4 regions of the Peribacillus sp. N1 genome follow, and region 4 is predicted to be linked to each of the others. Evidence: riboswitches for the same ligand, from Rfam matches in the RefSeq annotation. Region 4 holds a riboswitch; each other region holds the start of a gene.
The links. A riboswitch is a leader RNA that binds a small molecule or an ion and turns the genes downstream of it on or off. The one in region 4 is predicted to bind cobalamin.
Positions count from the first base shown of each region.

Region 1: another riboswitch for cobalamin. It lies ahead of ACYP5M_RS11420 (FecCD family ABC transporter permease); the one in region 4 lies ahead of ACYP5M_RS19595 (ribonucleoside-diphosphate reductase subunit alpha).
Region 2: another riboswitch for cobalamin. It lies ahead of ACYP5M_RS02345 ((2Fe-2S) ferredoxin domain-containing protein); the one in region 4 lies ahead of ACYP5M_RS19595 (ribonucleoside-diphosphate reductase subunit alpha).
Region 3: another riboswitch for cobalamin. It lies ahead of metE (5-methyltetrahydropteroyltriglutamate--homocysteine S-methyltransferase); the one in region 4 lies ahead of ACYP5M_RS19595 (ribonucleoside-diphosphate reductase subunit alpha).

Region 1 is NZ_BAAHZO010000002.1:612,019-617,069, reverse strand. Features, by position in the region: gene ACYP5M_RS11435 (phosphatase PAP2 family protein) at 1-353, shown strand, start outside; gene ACYP5M_RS11430 (L-cystine transporter) at 406-1,794, opposite strand; gene ACYP5M_RS11425 (GNAT family N-acetyltransferase) at 2,078-2,557, shown strand; cobalamin riboswitch at 2,695-2,883, shown strand; gene ACYP5M_RS11420 (FecCD family ABC transporter permease) at 3,075-4,154, shown strand; gene ACYP5M_RS11415 (heme ABC transporter ATP-binding protein) at 4,151-4,918, shown strand; gene ACYP5M_RS11410 (ABC transporter substrate-binding protein) at 4,947-5,051, shown strand, end outside.
Region 2 is NZ_BAAHZO010000001.1:504,788-509,838, forward strand. Features, by position in the region: gene cbiQ (cobalt ECF transporter T component CbiQ) at 1-359, opposite strand, end outside; gene ACYP5M_RS02330 (energy-coupling factor ABC transporter substrate-binding protein) at 346-657, opposite strand; gene ACYP5M_RS02335 (energy-coupling factor ABC transporter permease) at 659-1,402, opposite strand; gene ACYP5M_RS02340 (hypothetical protein) at 1,437-1,595, opposite strand; cobalamin riboswitch at 1,579-1,774, opposite strand; cobalamin riboswitch at 1,976-2,165, shown strand; gene ACYP5M_RS02345 ((2Fe-2S) ferredoxin domain-containing protein) at 2,318-2,686, shown strand; gene cobJ (precorrin-3B C(17)-methyltransferase) at 2,701-4,338, shown strand; gene ACYP5M_RS02355 (sirohydrochlorin chelatase) at 4,357-5,051, shown strand, end outside.
Region 3 is NZ_BAAHZO010000007.1:163,580-168,630, reverse strand. Features, by position in the region: gene ACYP5M_RS23435 (aminopeptidase) at 68-1,177, opposite strand; gene bcp (thioredoxin-dependent thiol peroxidase) at 1,189-1,659, opposite strand; gene ACYP5M_RS23425 (potassium channel family protein) at 1,722-2,141, opposite strand; cobalamin riboswitch at 2,386-2,578, shown strand; gene metE (5-methyltetrahydropteroyltriglutamate--homocysteine S-methyltransferase) at 2,725-5,031, shown strand; gene ACYP5M_RS23415 (acyl-CoA thioesterase) at 5,028-5,051, shown strand, end outside.
Region 4 is NZ_BAAHZO010000005.1:223,432-228,482, forward strand. Features, by position in the region: gene ACYP5M_RS19580 (SulP family inorganic anion transporter) at 1-1,355, shown strand, start outside; gene ACYP5M_RS19585 (hypothetical protein) at 1,441-1,587, shown strand; gene ACYP5M_RS19590 (manganese-dependent inorganic pyrophosphatase) at 1,682-2,611, opposite strand; cobalamin riboswitch at 2,904-3,084, shown strand; gene ACYP5M_RS19595 (ribonucleoside-diphosphate reductase subunit alpha) at 3,223-5,051, shown strand, end outside.

The DNA of each region.
Region 1 (5,051 bases), on a different contig from region 4:
CAGTTCCGCGTCCGGAAGTGGTGGGTAACGATATATTTGCCCATTTAATGCGATTCGTCTATAGTCATGATCAACCTGTCAACTGTCTTCCTAGCATACATGTACTGACTACATTCATCATGATGATCGTTGCCCATAAGCGGAAAGAAGAGCACAAATGGGAGTATGCCAGTGTCACTGCATTCGGAACACTGATCATCCTCTCGACGCTATTTACGAAACAGCATGCTGTATTGGATGTACTCGCTGGAATACTCCTTGCATGCGGGGTATATGCAGCTGTCCAGTATATGTTCCAAGCACTATCGGCTATTCAGGCCAATCATTACACAGCGAGGCAAATTAAAAAGTAACCATATGTAAAAAAGCATCGAACCTCCAATGGAAGTCCGATGCTTTTTTATTTTACATTTCAGCTTCGATTTTCAAAGATGATTCTTCACTGAACTGTTCCTTATCCAGGTCGCCCGTTATTTTACTAGTCAGAATACCGGAAGTCATGCTTCCGCTGACATTCACAGCCGTTCTCCCCATATCGATCAATGGCTCGACGGAAATCAACAGGCCGGCCAAGGCGATTGGCAGGTTCATTGCAGATAATACAAGGATGGCAGCGAATGTTGCGCCTCCGCCTACACCTGCAACCCCGAAAGAACTAATGGCTACGATGGCAATCAACATGGCTATAAAGGAAGGATCTAGCGGGTTGATCCCAACCGTTGGAGCGATCATGACCGCTAACATGGCCGGATAGATTCCGGCACAGCCGTTTTGACCGATCGACAAGCCGAAGGATCCGGCAAAGTTGGCAATACCTTCGGACACCCCTAGTTGTTTCTGTGTTTGGATGTTCAATGGCAGAGCGCCAGCACTTGTTCTTGAAGTGAAGGCAAACGATAATACCGGGAAAGCTTTTCTCAAATATACGATTGGATTCAATCCTGCAAGCATCAGCAATAGCAAATGGATAAGGAACATGACAATCAGGGCGACATAAGAGGCACCTACGAATTTTCCTAATTTCAGGATGGCATCCAAATCGCTCGTAGCTACCGTCTTCGTCATGATCGCCAAGATCCCGTAAGGTGTTAAACGCAGGATCAATGTTACTACGCGCATGATGATGCTGTGCAATGTATCTACTATTTTAGCAAAAAATTCAGCATGTTCAGGCTGTTTCCTTTTGACTCCTAAATAGGCAATCCCAAGAAATGCAGCAAAAATTACAACGGAAATGGTTGATGTCGGACGTGCACCCGTTAAATCAAGGAACGGATTGGACGGAATCAATTCAAGAATTTGCTGCGGCATCGTTTTATCCTGAATCGTACCGTATGTTTCCGATATTTGATCCCCGCGGCTTAACTCCGCTTCCCCTTGCTCAATTTGAACGGCTTCCAAATTGAATACAGTTGCCGAGGTGATCCCGACAGCAGCTGCAATCGCAGTCGTTCCAAGCAGGATTCCGATGATCAGGACACTGATCTTTCCAATATTGCTAGTCAGTTTCAATCTTGTGAATGCGGATAAGATTGAAATGAAGACAAGCGGCATGACGATCATTTGCAGGAACTTGACATAGCCGGAACCTACAATGTTAAACCAATCGACCGATTTAACGATCGCATCTGACTGAGGTTCATAGAAATACTGCAAAAGAAGTCCGAATACAATTCCTAAACCAAGTCCAGTAAAGACCCTTTTTGTAAAGGAAATATGCTTCTTATTCATGTAAAATAAAACGCCTAAAAGAACGAGCATTATGGCAAGATTTAAAAACACATAACCAATCATATATATTCCTCCTAATTCCGATTAACCAAATGAGAATAATGAATATCTGAAGCCTATGATACATCATCCGCTGATTTTTTACCAGAAAAAAATAATTTATTTTTGACTTTTGTAGTAATTCATGTATTTATCTTTATTCAGGAACTGGATTTGAGGGAACAATAAAGGGAAGCTGGATCAAGCCAGGGTACAAATCTTCATCTATCTATTTATCAGGAAGGATAAGCCCTTTGTTTTCTTGAATGATAGATTAGGAGCGTTTTTTTGAAAGGGTGGAAGAATAATGGATATATACATTGACAGGCTTAATGAACGGGATGCACAAGCGTTATTTGCATTTGAATGCAATAATAGAAGGTTTTTCGAGCAAACGGTCCCAGGCCGGGGAGATGATTATTATAGCTTTGGATCGTTTGGAATCAGGCATAAGGAATTATTAAAAGAACAAGAAGATGCTATCTCTTCTTGTTATTTGATTAAGGATGGTTCAGGCATAATCGTCGGCAGGATTAATCTTGTGGATATCGACCCCGTTAATGGTACGGCTCATGTCGGTTATAGAATCGGTGAAGCGTTTACGCAAAAAGGGTTTGCGAATGAAGCTCTAAAGCTTTTGGTTAATCTGGCGCCGGAATTGAATGTGACTCAAATACATGCCAAAACTACAAGCGACAATATCGCTTCCCAAAAGGTTTTAGTGAAAAACGGTTTTGAACGGATTTCGATTGATGAGGAGTTTAGTGTGGATACGGGTCAAAGCTAACATTCTACCATTATAGAAAGAACCTTTAAATCCATTTTCTTCTATATAATAGACCGCATCCCATTTTTTTAATTGTGAAAAGATTGGGAGTATACTATACTAACGTTGTATTTAATTGTTTGGAAAATTTTGCGAAGTTCATATATTTGCCGCTGGGTGCCTTTGTGTGAACAAAGGGTAACAGGGAATCGGGTGCAAATCCCGAGTGGTCGCGCCACTGTAACCAAGGAGTTTTCTTTCAGGATGTCACTTGACCGTCAGTCAGGGAAGACGAAAGGAAATGTTGATATGGAAGCCAGGAGACCTACCTAGTGAGCATCACCAATTTTTCCTTCGCTGAGAGGAGAGGTGTTCGAGAGTAAGAAAAGGCGGACTTAGGTCCTTCCGTATTTTTTGGCCTATACTCGTAACTCCATTCTTTGTTAAAAGGATTGGGGTTTTTTTGTGTTTTTTTTGAAGGAGGATTTCATCATTGGAAGAGTCATTGATTAGAAGCTCATTGAAAGAGAGAGGGGATGTGCTTGAAGAACCTCATTTTGAGAGAAATGCCAAGCGCAGGTTTCGTTTTCTGCTATTTTTCTTGCTGTGCATCCTTTTATTATCAGTTACATTCGCTGTTACCCTTGGGCCAGTTAAGATGTCAGCAATAACGGTTTGGAAGATCGCCTTAGGGCATCTGCCTTTTATCGGTGGTTTTCTGGAGGTGAATTGGAGTATCGCACAAGAGCGGATCATTTGGGATATCCGCCTGCCCCGTGTATTGCTCGGTGCGGTGGTAGGTGCGGGATTATCCGTAGTGGGTGTCGTCATCCAGGCCTTGGTGCGCAATTCACTTGCAGATCCGTATATTCTGGGCATTTCATCTGGTTCCTCTGTTGCTGCAACCCTTGTCATTCTTTTTGGGGCGCTTCCTATATTCGGTCAATATGCGTTATCATTCGGTGCCTTCCTGGGGGCCATGGCTGCGATGCTTTCCGTGTATTTATTGGCTCAAGTGGGAGGGAGAATTCAAACGACAAGGCTGTTATTGGCGGGTGTAGCCATTTCGATGATCATGTCTGCCGTCACTAATTTCATTGTCACTCTTGCACCAAAAGATTCCGGCATCCGTGAAGCGATGTTTTGGATGATGGGCAGCTTAGCGGGGGCAAAATGGGAATACATACCGATTCCAGCGGTTGTGGTGCTTGTGGTTTCCTTGTTCCTTATCGTACAATCCCGCTCCCTCAATATCTTATTGATGGGCGAAGAAGTAGCCGCGACGCTCGGAGTCAATATGGAAGCCTTCCGTAAAGTTCTGATCATCATTACATCCCTTGTTACGGGAACAGTTGTGGCTGTAAGCGGTTCGATTGGGTTCATCGGTCTGGTCGTACCGCATTTAGCCCGGCTATTGGTCGGGACAGACCATAAACGTGTTCTTTCATGCAGCATATTGATTGGCATGATCCTCGTCATTTGGTCAGATGTTTGTGCCCGGCTGGTCCTGGCACCTCAAGAACTTCCGATTGGCGTTGTCACCGCACTTTGCGGAGGACCATTCTTCATTTGGCTTTTGCGGCGAAGTTCATATTCATTTGGAGGTGGGGGCAAGTGAGATTAGCTATTGAAGAAGTATCCTATTCAATTCTGGACACTCCTATCATTGAGGATATATCACTGCAAATAAAAACTGGGCAGTTCGTTGGGCTGATCGGTCCGAATGGGAGTGGGAAATCCACTTTATTAAAAAATGCTTCTCGGATCTTGAAGCCTCATACGGGAGCTGTTCACCTGGACGGCCGTGACCTTTACCGGCTTTCACAGAAACAAACAGCCAGGGAAATGGCGGTTGTCAGTCAGGAAACATCCCTGACCTTCGACTTTAGTGTACAAGAGATGGTTTGGATGGGACGGCATCCTCATAAGCGGTTATTTCAGGGAGATACGGAGAAAGATAGAGGAATCGTCAATCAAGCATTAGCTCGCGTTGAAATGAGTGGATTTGAAGACAGGAGTTTCATGAGCTTATCAGGTGGTGAGAAACAACGTGTCCTCATAGCCCGTGCCCTTGCCCAGGAAGCGAATATCATCATCCTGGATGAACCAACGAATCATTTAGACATCAGGCATCAGCTCCAATTGCTGGACCTTGTAAAAAAGCTGGACGTTACCGTCTTGACGGCTCTGCATGATATAAACTTGGCAGCCATGTATTGTGATCATATATATGTCATCCAAAATGGCAAAGTGATCACATCCGGAACACCAGAAGCTGTATTGACGACAAAAATGATAAGGAAGGTGTTCGGGGTGGAAACGGAAATCGGCATACACCCCATCACGCAAAAGACGCATATCACCTTTTTAGCACATATATAAAAAAACAATGGATATGAGGGGAAAGTATATGACTGTTTACCGAAAGATTTTGTTAAGCATCAGTTTATTGGCAATGATGATATTGGGCGCTTGCAATAACTCCGAGGAAGCTTCAAAGGACGGAGGCAAACAG
Region 2 (5,051 bases), on a different contig from region 4:
ATCAAATTGGACACTGTACCGACGCTGTCATCGCTGATGAATATTTGCCAGTTCCCGACCTTCCAGGACCACCATATATTCGATATCGAAGTAAATTCGCTTGTGAAAGAAAAAAGGATGGTAATTGTTCCAGATAGTATAAAAAATCCTGGCAATAGAAGTAATTTCAGATAATAGGAAAGCGGGATTTTTGCCGCAAAAATGATTAAAGCGCTCATCACCGTAAAAGTGATGAGCGAAACGGTCATATCCCTTACCGTTAACGAAAACAGCAAAAGGGAAAGTGCAAAAACCATCTTTTCCAACGGATGAACATCCTTTAGCCCATTGAAATAGGCATATTTATCAATGAGTAACATGCTTCGATTTTTCTGTCAATTCTTGTTTGGTTTGCTTATTCCTTTGTCTCATCACGCCAATGAAGTATCCAATGAAACCGGCTCCGATTGCAGCTTGAAGCGCAAATAATAAGCTTTCGGTTTCTGCACCTGGCGGCTCCCATATACTGTTGAACCATGGCTTGTATTCCGGATGGATCTTAGTGATGGCTTCCTCAGCTTCGCCGTCGGCACCGCCAAATTCCGTTCCTTGTTGGGTGATTAACGGTATGGTTGCAAGAATGACAACCAGGAAAAGCAGCAGTAGACTTTTTTTCATATTAACGGGCCTCCTTAGAAAAAACTCGCAGCAATTTCAATTCACCTAGATTGTATTTTTTCAAGAAATTCATTACGACGACTGTCAATAACCCCTCACTGATTGCCAAGGGAATTTGGGTCAGGGCAAAAATACCTGCAAATTTACTGAAAGAGGCCATGAATCCTCCTACCTCGGAAGGAAAAGCAAGAGCAAGTTGAACGGAAGTGACCACATAGGTTCCTAAATCTCCAAAAGCAGCTGCCAAGAAAACGGCAAGTGAAAAAGACCACCCCAATTTAGTTGCGCCCTTGAAGACAAAGTAAGCAATGAACGGTCCGCAAACGGCCATGGAAAATGCATTGGCCCCTAATGTCGTCAATCCTCCGTGAGCCAGTAAAACAGCTTGAAATAACAGAACGATGGAGCCAACGACACTCATGGCCAATGGTCCGAATAATATGGAACCCAAACCAACTCCGGTAGGGTGTGAAGAACTTCCCGTAACGGAAGGAATCTTTAGGGCCGATAAAATAAATACAAATGCGCCCGATAGGCCAAGTATCATTTTTGTTTCTGGATTTTCCCTAACTTTGGACCTAATGGACCGGTAACCCAAGATTAAAAATGGAAACGTCACGGCCCACCAGAATATAGCCCATTCAATGGGTAAAAAGCCCTCCATGATATGCATGGCCATTGCCCGGTTCGGGATAAAAAGCAACAAGATGACAAAATAAATAATTTTCCAATTGGTTCTTTTCATTCTTTCTCCTTTCAATACTTTTAAATTTTTCTGATCAATCTTGAGAAGAAAAGCGGCGCCCAACATAAAAAGCACTTCTCTCAAAGGAAAGAAGTGCGTAATGAACAGGAATTTTGCAGCATGAAGCAATCATGGGCCATTCTGCCTGATCCGCACGCCCATCCTCGTAGGCTGAAACAGTTTCACGTTTCATGGCAGGTCTCCTGGCTTTGGTTCATCATCCCATTACATCCTTCCCATCTCATTTGACAGTGGATTAAAGTTAAAGTAATAGGACTTCCCTTTACAGTGGCGGGACCGCTCCGGATTTTCACCGGCTTCCCTTTTAAGTTGAATTCCGAGAAATTCAACACCATAAAACTTATGTAATTATTTTGAAAATTCTCGTATAGTGTACCATAAAGAAATAATTTCAGCTACACTATCTTTTTTTTCGGGACGGATTTTGTTGCAAGGAAAGGATTTTAACTGGTTTTACACTATTAAACTTTTCTAAACAGTCGGAATAAACTATTGAATTTTGATAAAGTTGTTATATGATAGATTAAGTTAGTTAGAAATGTATAATAAAACCAAATATTTCATTTTAAAAGTGCCCTTGTGTGAATAAGCAAGGGATAATAGGGAAATCGGTGAAAATCCGATGCAGCCCCCGCTACTGTAAACGCTGATGAAATTGTCGATAGCCACTGGCATGATGCCGGGAAGGGACAAAGTAAAATGAAGCGTAAGCCAGGAAACCTGCTTTTAAAATTGCATGATACTTTTCGGAGGGAAAGGTAGAAGGACTATGACGATTTTGGAAGGATTTGGCATGTTTGCCTTTGGCTTCTCATTCATATAGTTTTTTTAAAACCTTGACTCTAATGTTAAGGTTTTTTATTTTGCCTTTTCCCTGAACTCAGGAGGAAGAAGATGACTACTTGGAACTTGATGGGTACAAATACGCATCTGTTGATTTGTAATGGGAGCAGCTGCATGAAAAAGGGCGGGGAAGAAGTAACCCAAGCGATTCGCGATGAAATTACTTCAAAGGGACTTGATTTGAAAATCCATACAACCAGGACACGCTGTAACGGAAGATGTAAGGATGCCTGCGTTGTGATTGCCTATCCCCAAGGAAACTGGTATCGAGTGGAAACGCCTGAATTCGGTCGGCAGATCGTCAGTAATATCGATGATGGTGAATTTGTTCCACAGATGATCTATCAATTCAATGATGGGGAAATGACCCCTAATCCAGATTTTCCTGCTCATACGGGTATTTCAAAGAACAAAGCGTAAAAGGAGATGTCTTAATGAGTACAAACGGTAAATTATTCGTCGTGGGTTTTGGGCCCGGGAATTTTGAACACATTACCAAACGTGCCGTCGAAGCCCTTCAAGAAAGTGACTACATCATTGGTTATAAAACTTATGTTGAACTCATTCAGGGACTGCTTACAGATCAAACGATCATTAGTACGGGGATGACTGAAGAAGTATCACGTGCACAGGAAGCAGTGAAACAAGCGGAGCTGGGAAAGAAAGTGGCGGTGATTTCCAGTGGGGATGCCGGAGTTTACGGGATGGCAGGGTTGGTTTATGAAGTATTGATTGAGAAAGGCTGGAAAGAAGAAACTGGAGTGGGCATTGAAGTCATTCCTGGCATTTCTGCAATCAACTCATGTGCGTCTTTACTCGGGGCACCAGTCATGCACGATTCGTGTACGATCAGCCTCAGTGATCATTTAACTCCTTGGGAACTGATCGCTAAAAGGGTTGAAGCAGCTGCAATGGCAGACTTTGTCATTGCACTTTATAATCCGCGCAGCGGCAGGCGGACCCGGCAAATTGTTGAAACACAGAAAATTCTCCTTCGCTACCGCTCGCCGGATACACCTGTCGGGTTGGTGAAAAGTGCTTATCGCGATAGGCAGGATATTGTCATAACCAATTTGCAGGATATGTTGAATCACGATATTGGAATGTTGACCACCGTCATTATCGGTAATTCATCCACCTTTTTATATGATGACAAAATCATCACACCAAGAGGCTATCAGAGAAAATATACTTTGAATTCGGAAAAGCAAACATTGAAGCCGCATCAGCGACTGCAAAAAGAAGCGGAACCGTGGGCATTAGATCAAGAGACCTTAACCGAGTCCGCTGGAGGAGTTGGATTACTTACAAAAGCACCAGAAAAGAAGCCAGCTTCCTTTGAAATGGCAATGGAGGCCCTGTCAAGAGTCAAGGGTCAAACCGTTAAGCAATCCATTCAGCCGATTGTTCAGCAAAAAATGGAGTCGGTATTCGAACTTGCCGTTAGTCCAGGTGTGGCGAATAAACAATTCACTCCCAAACAAATGATGACACTTGCGGAAGTTGTTGGGGAAAAGGGAACGATGGAATACACGCCAAATCATAAAATCGTCTTAAAGATTCCGACAACGGATCCGGAAGTCATAACGGGGAAATTGCAATCAGCAAACTTTCTTTTGTCGCCGATTGGAGATGTACTGACATTAAAAGCCTGTGATTTCTGTGATGGTGAAAAAGCGGAATCCATTCCTTATGCGGACGAAATACACCGGGTGCTTGGCGGAATGAAAATGCCCAAGGAACTGAACATCGGTTTTAATGGGTGTGGGATGGCTTGTTATAGTGCTGTGATGGATGATATCGGGATTGTCTTCCGAAAAGGGAAGTTCGACTTATTTCTTGGAGCTAAACCGGTTGGAAGAACAGCCCATCCGGGTCAGCCGGTGGCGGAAGGCATTGAACCGGAACAGCTTGTTGAACTGATTACGGACATTGTCGGGGAGTATAAGCAAAATGCCCATCCAAATGAGCGGCTTTTTAAATACTTCAAACGTTCGAAAAAGATACAGAATTTTTCTTATCAGGACATCGCTCCCAAAATAAACATAGAGCCTGCGCCTTGTGAAGACTAATCTAGAGGAGGAAAGTAAATGAAAGCAGTTTTGTTCGTAGGACACGGAAGCCGGTTGGCTTCGGGAAATGAAGAAGTCCGTCATTTTATTAAGAATATGATTCCGGCAATGGACGAGCGTTTCATGGTGGAAACGTGCTTCTTGGAATTTGCGGCACCGAATATATCCGAAGGAATTGATAATTGTGTAAAACGAGGGGCTACTGAAGTTATCGTCATACCGATCATTTTGTTGCATGCAGGACATTCGAAATTACATATCCCAGCTGAAATAGAGGATGGGAAAACCAAGTATCCAGAAGTGAAATTCACATATGGCCAAACGATCGGGGTCCACCATGATGTATTGACGATCCTGACAGACCGTCTTGAGGAAGCGGGATTCGATACGACCTCTGAACATTCTGAGACAGCGATATTGCTAATTGGCCGAGGTGGCAGTGATGCTGATGCCAATAGTGATATATATAAAATTTCACGATTATTATGGGAAAAATTAAGCGTTAAATGGGTCGAAACAGCCTTCATGGGTGTAACGGACCCTCACGTTGATGAAGGTATTGAACGATGCATCCGATTAGGGGCAAAAAAAATAGTGATGCTGCCATATTTCCTCTTCACTGGGGTGTTGATGGAAAGAATGGAGGATATGCTGAAAGGCTATCAAGAGCAATATCATGATCGAGAATTCATTTTGGCAAAGTATTTTGGATA
Region 3 (5,051 bases), on a different contig from region 4:
TAATAAAGCATATTCAGGTGTCCCCTTTTTGAGTTGGACAAAAGCCTTAGCCTTATTAAAAAAGGCTTTATTTTAAGGAATTTGGGTTTAATGCATCTAATTCCGGCAAAATGAAAACGCCATCCCTTCTTATCAGGACGTCGTCAAAGAAGATGTCACCACCCCCATATTCGGGACGCTGGATCAACACCATATCCCAATGAATCGATGATCGGTTTCCATTATCCGCTTCTTCATAGGCAAGTCCAAGAGCCAAGTGCAGACTTCCGCTTATTTTCTCATCGAACAAGATATCGTCCATAGGTTCCAATATGTATGGATTGATCCCAATTGCGAACTCCCCGATAAACCGGGACCCTTCATCAATATTCAGAATTTGGTTCATTTCAGAGTCACGATTGGAAGTAGCTTTAATGATTTTTCCCTTTTCCAAGTTTAATTCTATGTCACTAAAGGTGAATCCTTCATAGGTTGTTGGTGTGTTGAAGGATATCCTACCATTGAGACTATCTTTTATGGGTGCCGTAAACACTTCCCCATCAGGTAAATTCTTTTTTCCGGCACATATGACGGCCGGCATACCTTTGATGGAAAAGGTCAAATCTGTTCCTGGCGAAACGATCCTGACTATGTCAGTTCGTTCCATCAATTGTTTTAACGGTTTCAAGGCCGTCTCCATTTTCCCGTAATCCATGTTGCATACATTCAAAAGAAAATCTTCGTACCTGTCGAAGGTCATGCCGGCTTTTTGCGCTGATGCGTTGGTGGGATAATTAAGCAAGACCCAACGTCGGTTGTTTACATAGAAAAGAGTGGGGGAATTCATAGCCTCCCCCTGAAGACGGTGCCTCTCGATGGGAACATCGGTCATTTCCACATCGTTTTCTTCCCCGGTGATGATGATTACCGCATCGATATCCTTATATTTCTTCAAGGCCCATTGCGAAGAGGTGTCAAGTTGTTCCTTTACATTCCCTTGTAACAGGTGGCGGCTTATTTCATCGTCTTCGAGTTCTACATATGGATAAGCACCCACTCTGTATATTTCATCAATCAGCTCTTTCAATAATGGTTTCGTATTGATATTCCCCCGTATGAGGATTCTCTCTTTTGGCTGTAATTGTATCGAATGATGAATCAGCCTGGCTGCAAGCTTCGTTATTCGCTCATCCTTCATCTGCCTGTCCCTTATTTTTCGAGGTCGCGAAGAGTTTGAAGAGCTTCTTCGACATGGCCTTTGACCTTTACTTTACGCCATTCTTTGACTACCATACCAGCCTTATCAATCAGGAAAGTTGAACGTTCAATGCCCATATACTCCTTGCCGAAGTTCTTTTTCAATTGCCACACATCAAATGATTCAGCCGCTTCATGATTTTCATCAGCCAGCAGCAGAAAAGGCAATCCATGTTTTTCGATGAATTTTTCATGACGTGCAGCTGGGTCTGGGCTGATTCCAATGATGACCGCGTTCAATTCCTCAAATTGCTCATTATGGTCCCGGAAATCACAGGCCTCCGTCGTGCAACCTGGCGTCATGTCTTTTGGATAAAAATATAAAACAATATATTTCCCCTTAAAATCCGATAGGGACACCATTTCACCATTGTTTGCAGGGAGCTTGAAATCAGGTGCTTTTTCTCCAATTTTAACAGTCATATTGAACCCTCCATTTCTTTCATTATGGTAAGAGTACCCAATAATCGAAAGAAACACAACTTTCATTTATCCTTCCTATCTTTGTGCTCCAAATCGATCACCGTCCGGATCACGAACGCTGCCGGCAGTGTATAACCGATGAAAGCCTGAATCGTAGCTATCATCCTGCCCATTCCAATCGGGGCTATATCTCCATACCCTACAGAAAACATCGTCATCGCACTAAAATAAAAAGAAGTCTTCAACTGTTCATAGAAAGTGCCATCCAATCGATTGCCCATATCAAGAATCACCGAATGATTCTGAAGTTCGTATAATAAATAAATCAGTGCAAATCCAACTAATATCGTCGCATATAAATTGCCAAGCCACAGCATATCCTCCAGAGAAAACTTCTTTCCTCCCGACTCGACAAGAAATAACGTACGAATGCTCATCACCATGCAAAAAATGATTCCTGCAATCAAGATGTAGAAAGTCATCCCCCACGCCCCATTTCAAAACGCCACTTCCTCTATACATACTCCCTGTCCAAACAATATATTCTTTTTTAGGAACAGACCTCATCCTTATCACCCACACACCTTATAACCGGATACTTTTCCTGAATCGTTTTTCCATGTTGACCCTTTTGGTCGGATATGTTAAGATTGTCTAAATTTTTATAATAGTTTTTATTTTATAAATTTTTAACCTGCAAACAGTTATCAAGGCAGGTTTTGTCAAATTTCATATGTGGAAATAGGTTCCTAGTTTTTAATTAGGATTAAAAGGGAAGTCCGGTGTAATTCCGGGACGGTCCCGCCACTGTAATGGGAGTGTTAGCGCCATCCAATATGCCACTGATCAACGGATCGGGAAGGCCCGCCGCTAATGTTAATCCCTAAGTCAGGAGACCTGCCTATTTCGACAACACTGTTTTAACCTACGGGAGATAGGGAGGTGTTAGGGACCTTATAATTGTAAGGGGCATTTTGCATGCCTCTTTATTTTAAGCATTTCTAACCATCTCTTTTGACGGTTAGGAATGCTTTTTTTATTGCTCAATTAAATGAATATAGGAGGATGGGAATATTGAAAAGCAGTAGTTTGGGTTACCCTCGAATCGGGGAAGATCGTGAATGGAAACGTACATTGGAAGCTTACTGGTCCGGTAAAATCGATGAAGCAGAATTTACGGCACAACTAAAAGCCATCCGTTTAGGCAACTTACAAAAACAGAAGAAACGAGGCATTGATATCATTCCTGTCAACGACTTCACTTTCTATGATCAAATGCTCGATATGTCCGTAATGTTCGGTCTTGTTCCTGAACGTTATTCAGCCTATGAAAGCGGAAGCGTTCCCCTTTCCGTTTATTATTCAATGGCTCGCGGAAACAATGATGAAGTCGCTTCCGAAATGACGAAATGGTTCAATACGAACTATCACTATATTGTCCCTGAATTAAAGGTGCCACAGCTAACGTTAACGGAAAATAAACCACTTGCAGCATATCGGGAAGCCAAGGAAAAGCTAGGAATTGAAACAAAGCCCGTGTTGATCGGTCCTTATACTTTCATCTCCCTTTCCAAAGGCTTCAAAAAACAAGATATCCCTGGCATCATCCTGAGCCTGCTTCCCCTATACACGCAAATCCTCCGGGAGTTGGAGCAAGAAGGCGTGAAGTGGGTTCAAATGGACGAACCTTCACTTGTTTCATCGATTTCCAAAGAAGATATGCAAACTGTTACTTACCTCTATGAAAAACTGAATGAAGCAGCACCAAACCTGAACATCATGCTACAAACATACTTTGATGCCGTGGAACATTACCAGGAAGTCATCGAATTACAAGTCCAAGGAATCGGTCTTGATTTTGTACATGACAAAGGGAGGAATCTAAGCAACCTGGAAGCATTCGGCTTTCCGAAGGACAAAGTGCTTGCTGCAGGTTTGATTGACGGAAAAAACATTTGGCTTTCTGATTTATCGAAAAAAATCCAATTGATCGAGACTCTTAAGACAATGGTAGCCGAAGACCGAATCTGGCTTCAGCCCTCTTGTTCCCTGCTTCATGTCCCGGTGACCGTTCGTAATGAAACCGCCCTATCAAACGAAGTGAAAGAGGCCCTTGCTTTCGCTGATGAGAAACTTGAGGAAATCACACTCTTGGTCAAAGGGAATAATCAAGGCTTTGAAGCAATCGCCGAGAAAGTCGATGCAAATAAATTCACGCTTCAAACGTTAGCAAGTTCAAATGCCCGGAATCACGGAACTGTACAATCCAATGTCGAAAAGGTTAAAACCAGAACCGCCGGCCGTCAGCTTCCATTTAAAGAGCGTTACCAAAAACAACAGGCATTTTTCAAATTGCCTTTTCTTCCTTCGACTACGATCGGCAGCTTTCCGCAGACATTTGATGTTAAACAAGCACGCGGGAAATTCAAAAGAGGAGAATGGACCGCTTCGCAATATGAAACATTCGTTAACGAAGAAATCGGCAGGTGGATCGAAATCCAAGAAGAAATCGGTTTGGATGTCCTTGTTCATGGGGAATTCGAACGAACGGATATGGTTGAATACTTCGGCCATAAGTTAGGTGGATTCGTCTTTTTAGAAAAGGGGTGGGTACAATCCTATGGATCCCGCTGTGTGAAACCGCCAGTCATCTACGGCGACATCCATTTCATCGAACCGATGACAGTCAGGGAAAGTGTATACGCACAATCACTGACGAAGAAGACGGTAAAGGGAATGCTTACAGGTCCTGTTACGATTTTGAACTGGTCATTTGTCCGTGATGATATTTCCAGGGAGAATGTATGCTATCAGCTGGCACTCGCTTTGGAAAAAGAAGTCATTGCATTGGAATCCGCTGGAATCAAAATGATTCAGGTCGATGAGCCTGCACTTAGAGAAGGTCTGCCATTGAAAAAAAGCGATCGCGACGAATATTTGAACTGGGCTGTGAATTCGTTCTTGATATCGACATCAAGCGTGGAGGATACAACCCAAATTCATACGCATATGTGCTATTGCGACTTCAACAGTTTCATGGATGTCATCTCCTCCCTCGACGCCGATGTAATTTCCATCGAAACATCCCGCAGTCATGGGGAGCTTGCTTCCGCATTCGAGGAAAAAACATATGAAAAAGGTATTGGTCTAGGTGTGTATGACATTCACAGCCCGCGTGTGCCGGCAGTGGAAGAAATGGTCGATATGATCGAACGTGGGATCAAGGTATTGGATAAAGACCAGTTTTGGATCAATCCTGACTGCGGACTGAAAACAAGGGGTATCCCGGAAACCGTCGCATCCCTGAAAAACATGGTCGAAGCAGCAAAAATCGTCCGTGAAAACCTGTTAGCTAAACCAACCGGCAAATGATTGAAAAGCAAGTTGCCCAC
Region 4 (5,051 bases):
TTTCGATCATTGCTGGCGTTGACCCAATGGTTGGTCTATATGCCTCATTCTGCATTGCCATTGTCATCTCTTTCGTCGGCGGGAGGCCGGGAATGATATCGGCTGCCACTGGCGCAATGGCACTCGTCATGGTCGACCTTGTTAAAGATCATGGCTTGAACTATTTACTTGCTGCAACAATATTGACTGGTTTGCTGCAAATTTTACTAGGGGTCTTAAAAATCGGGAAATTAATGAAGTTTATCCCGAAACCGGTCATGACTGGTTTTGTGAATTCTTTAGCCATCTTGATTTTCACGGCACAGCTTACCCATTTCGTGGGCGAAACGTGGATTATGTATGTCATGACAGCCGTTTCATTAGCAATCATTTATCTTTTTCCGCTGGTCACGAAAGTCATACCTTCACCACTTGTCGCCATCATATTCATGACGGTCGTTGCAGTTACCACAGGGGCTACGGTGCGGACAGTTGGGGATATGGGGCAATTGACCGAAGCGCTCCCGATGTTCATGCTTCCAGACATCCCTTTGACCTTCGAAACTTTGGCGATCATTTTCCCTTATTCCATTGCCCTTGCGTTTGTTGGGCTGCTTGAATCGTTATTGACAGCTCAAATTGTCGATGAGATGACTGACACGGATAGTAATAAAAATAGGGAAGCCAAAGGCCAGGGGATTTCGAATATAATCGCCGGATGTTTTGGAGGCATGGCAGGATGTGCGATGATTGGCCAATCCGGTATCAACATTAAATCAGGTGGAAGGGGCCGGCTCTCGACATTTGTAGCGGGAGCATTCCTTATGATATTAATCGTGGTATTGAATGATGTCCTTATTAAAATACCGATGGCTGCACTTGTCGCGGTCATGATTATGGTTTCAATCGGGACATTTGACTGGTCTTCCCTAAAGAGGCTCACTAAAGCTCCTAAGTCGGATGCAGCCGTGATGATCGTGACGGTCCTCATTGTTCTTTATACACATGACTTATCAAAAGGCGTATTTGCCGGAGTGCTTTTGAGCATGATTTTCTTCTCGGCTAAAATTTCTAAAGTGGCAGCAGAGAAAACGGAAGATATCCAGGCTAAGAAAATCACTTATCGTATCAGCGGACAAATATTTTTTGCTTCTGTCCAGGACTTTGTTTCGAAGTTTGACTTCAAGGAAAAAGCCGATGCAATCGTCATCGACTTCTCCCATTCCAAGATCTGGGATGCTTCAGCAGTCGGTGCTGTTGATACGGTTATCCTTAAATATCAGCTTCTGGGAATACCTGTCCAAGTCCAAGGGCTCGATGAAGAAAGTTCGTCATTGCTTGAAAAACTCGCCACCTCAGAAAGTAAAATATCTTGAAGAAGTAACATTCTGCTGAATAGAAACTTTTCAAACCGACAAAATAGATAACATGAATCAATTCCTTTTGAAAGGAGCGAAAAGCATGACACCCGAGCAGGATTATACAGCAGCAAATCTGTCACCGGATTTATTGAATGAACTGAAAAGCTTTGAAAGCAAACTTGGCGAGGAAGCCAATAAAGAATTGATTGTCATCGCCTATGAAAAAGAAAAGGAAGCCTTGAATTAAGAAAAAAGACTCAAACATCCTTAATGGATGGTTGAGTCTTTTTTTGCATGTACAGTAAATGGATGCCCAAATAATGAGCATCCCTTTTCCTTTATTACTTGCTGAATACGTCCGTTAAGACCGGAACGATTTGTTTTTTACGCGATACAACGCCTTCTAAGACGGCGATGTTGTTGTTTAATGAAACGTCGTATGCTTTTTCCACTGCATAAGCCGCTTTACCAAGAGCCAAGGCAACAGAATCATTAGTCAAGATATCCGTTACGACGAATAGGAATAAGTCCAATTCCTTGACAGCGATTACCGCTTCAATCGCCGCTTCCAATTCAGCTTGCTTAGCAAGGACTTCGTTTGGATCCACAGCATTTACTTGTGCAATCTCCACTTTAGCCAATCCCATGGAAAATTCCTTTGCATCAAGTGTGATGAGCTGGGCGATCGTTTTGTCGCTCAAGTCAGCTCCCGCCTTCAACATTTCCAAGCCATATGTTTCAGCGTCGACTCCCGCAATGGCAGCCAATTCCATAGCTGCTGCAACGTCTTGCTCCGTGCATGTAGGTGATTTGAACAATAAAGAATCGGAAATGATGGCAGACAGCATAAGACCTGCGATTGCTTTAGGAACTTCAATGCCGTTTTCTTTATAAATTTTATTTAAAATGGTTGCCGTACAGCCAACTGGTTCCGCACGGTAATATAAAGGATCGCTCGTTTCGAAGTTAGCGATACGGTGGTGGTCGATAACTTCCAACACACGGACTTGGTCAATATCTTCAGCACTTTGCTGGCGTTCGTTATGATCGACCAAGATTACGCCATCAGCTTCCCCTGCAACTTTTTCCACAAGACGGGGAGCATCGAATTTGAATTGGTCCAATGCATATTGAGTTTCACCATTCACTTCACCCAGACGAACTGGTTCAGCGTTGATACCTAACTGCTTTTTCAGATCTGCATAAGCGATTGCTGAACAGATTGTGTCTGTATCCGGGTTTTTATGTCCAAAAACTAATACTTTTTCCAAGATTTTATCCCCTTTTTCATAAATATTTTTCCGCGAATCCCCTCACCGCAATAAGGGAGAGCCACCTTTACTAGACACTTTATTTTAACACAAAATCCCGTAAAATCAGCGCTTGAATTATCCATTCCCCAATAAAATCTTTCATTCCTTCACCCTCTGCCATCACTTTGTCAATAGATAAGGGTTGGTTTTTTTCAAATATATTAGTTGAATTATCATCGTATATGGCTTACGATAATATAAGCAGAAATACTAGATATTGATTACATAATCTATACCAATAACTATATATAGAATTTTTATAATCCAAGGTGCCAGTGATGGCTGAAAAGGGAATCCGGTGTAAACCCGGAACTGTCCCCGCAACTGTAAATGTGACGAAATGAGAAACCCACTGTATAGCTCTCTATACGGGAAGGACTCAAAGTAGGATGATCATGAGTCAGGAGACCTGCCTTGAATTTTTGACGTTTCTTATTCTTCGGGGATTGAGATGATGAAACGATAGTATAACGGCTATTTTTTCATGGCTCTTTTATTCTATCGTTTGATCCGCTCAATTCTTTGGGCGGTTTTTTTATTTTAGCGGAAGTTAACAAGGAGGATTATTAATGACTCAAACATATAACTCTACCATAAGTGAAAATGAAACAGAAAAGAAATCCATCCAGCTTGAGATGTTATCGAAGGAATTCGAAGGCCGTCTCGATATGGAAAAGTTCAAAAAGCGTTTTACAAAATGGCTTGATCGCAAAAGTGACTCAACCGAAGAACAGGCATCAAAAAAACTGATTCAGCTCGCTCTTGAGGGTGTGGATATCGATGCTCCGGATTGGACATTCGTTGCTGCAGCAGAACTGTTGAATACAATGTATAGGGATGCACAAGCCAATCGAGGTTATGCAGGCAAGAGTTATGGCCCATTCTATGAGCTGATCACAGAACTCTCCCAGCTTTCGGAAGGTCAGCGTTATCCAATTTACAAGCCAGAACTGCTATCTTCATATACAAAAGCGGAAATTGAGGAATTGGGCTCGGTGATCGACCCGGAAAAAGATAAATTATTCTCATACATAGGCATCTACTTATTGAACGACCGCTATCTGGCCCGCCCAAAAAAGGACAAGGTCTACGAACTGCCGCAAGAACGTTTCATGATCATCGCGATGGAAATCATGCGAATGGAAAAAACGGAGCACCGCCTGCAACTTATAAAAGAAGCATACTGGGCCATGTCCAACCTTTATATGACCGTTGCGACTCCTACACTCTCCAATGCTGGGAAAACACATGGACAGTTAAGCTCTTGCTTTATCGACGCGATTGAAGATTCCATTGATGGCATCTATCTATCAAACTACGATGCAGCAAAAGTATCTAAATTCGGCGGCGGTGTCGGCCTTTACGTTGGTAAGGTTCGCTCGCTTGGTTCTGATATCCGGGGTTTCTCTGGAAATAGTTCCGGCACGACTCCCTGGATTCGACTATTCAACCAGACAGCTGTAAGTGTCGATCAATTGGGGCAACGTAAAGGTGCCATCGCGATTTACTTGGATGCCTGGCATAAAGATATCATGAGCTTCCTCGATTTGAAGACACAAAACGGGGATGACAGATTAAAAGCCCATGATATATTTACAGGCGTTTGCATACCGGATTTATTCATGGAGGCTGTACGCGACAGAAAAGAATGGTATCTTTTCGATCCGCATACCGTTAAGCAAACCCTTGGATTTTCACTTGAAGATCTTTATGACGAGAAGAAAGGCGAAGGAAGCTTCAGGAAACATTATGCACTTGCTGTCGAGGCCGCAGAAAATGGCACGCTTCCAAACTACAGCTTTGAAAAAATCAATGCGATGGACATCATGAAAAGCATCATGATTTCTCAATTAGAAGAAGGCGTACCGTATATGTTCTACCGCGATGAAGTGAATCGGAAGAATCCCAATAAACATAAAGGTATGATTTATTGTTCCAACCTTTGTACGGAGATTGCCCAAAACCTAAGCCCTTCGACGATCACGGATGAATATGAAACAGAAGATGGAGATGTTGTTGTGGTTCGTAAAAGCGGCGATTTCGTTGTCTGCAACCTTTCATCCATTAACTTGCCACGGGCGGTGGGCAGCGATGTTTTGGAAAGATTGATTCCCATTCAGATCCGTATGCTGGACAATGTCATTGATGTGAATAATCTTCCTGTCAAACAAGCATCCATCTCGAACAAACGTTACCGGGCAATTGGTTTAGGAACGTTTGGATGGCATCATTTACTTGCCACACAGAATATTTATTGGGAATCCGATGAGGCTGTTCAATATGCCGATGCTTTATACGAAAAGATCGCTTACTTAACAATCAAGGCATCCAACGAATTGGCCAAGGAAAAAGGATCATACCCATATTTTGAAGGATCTGATTGGCATACAGGGGACTA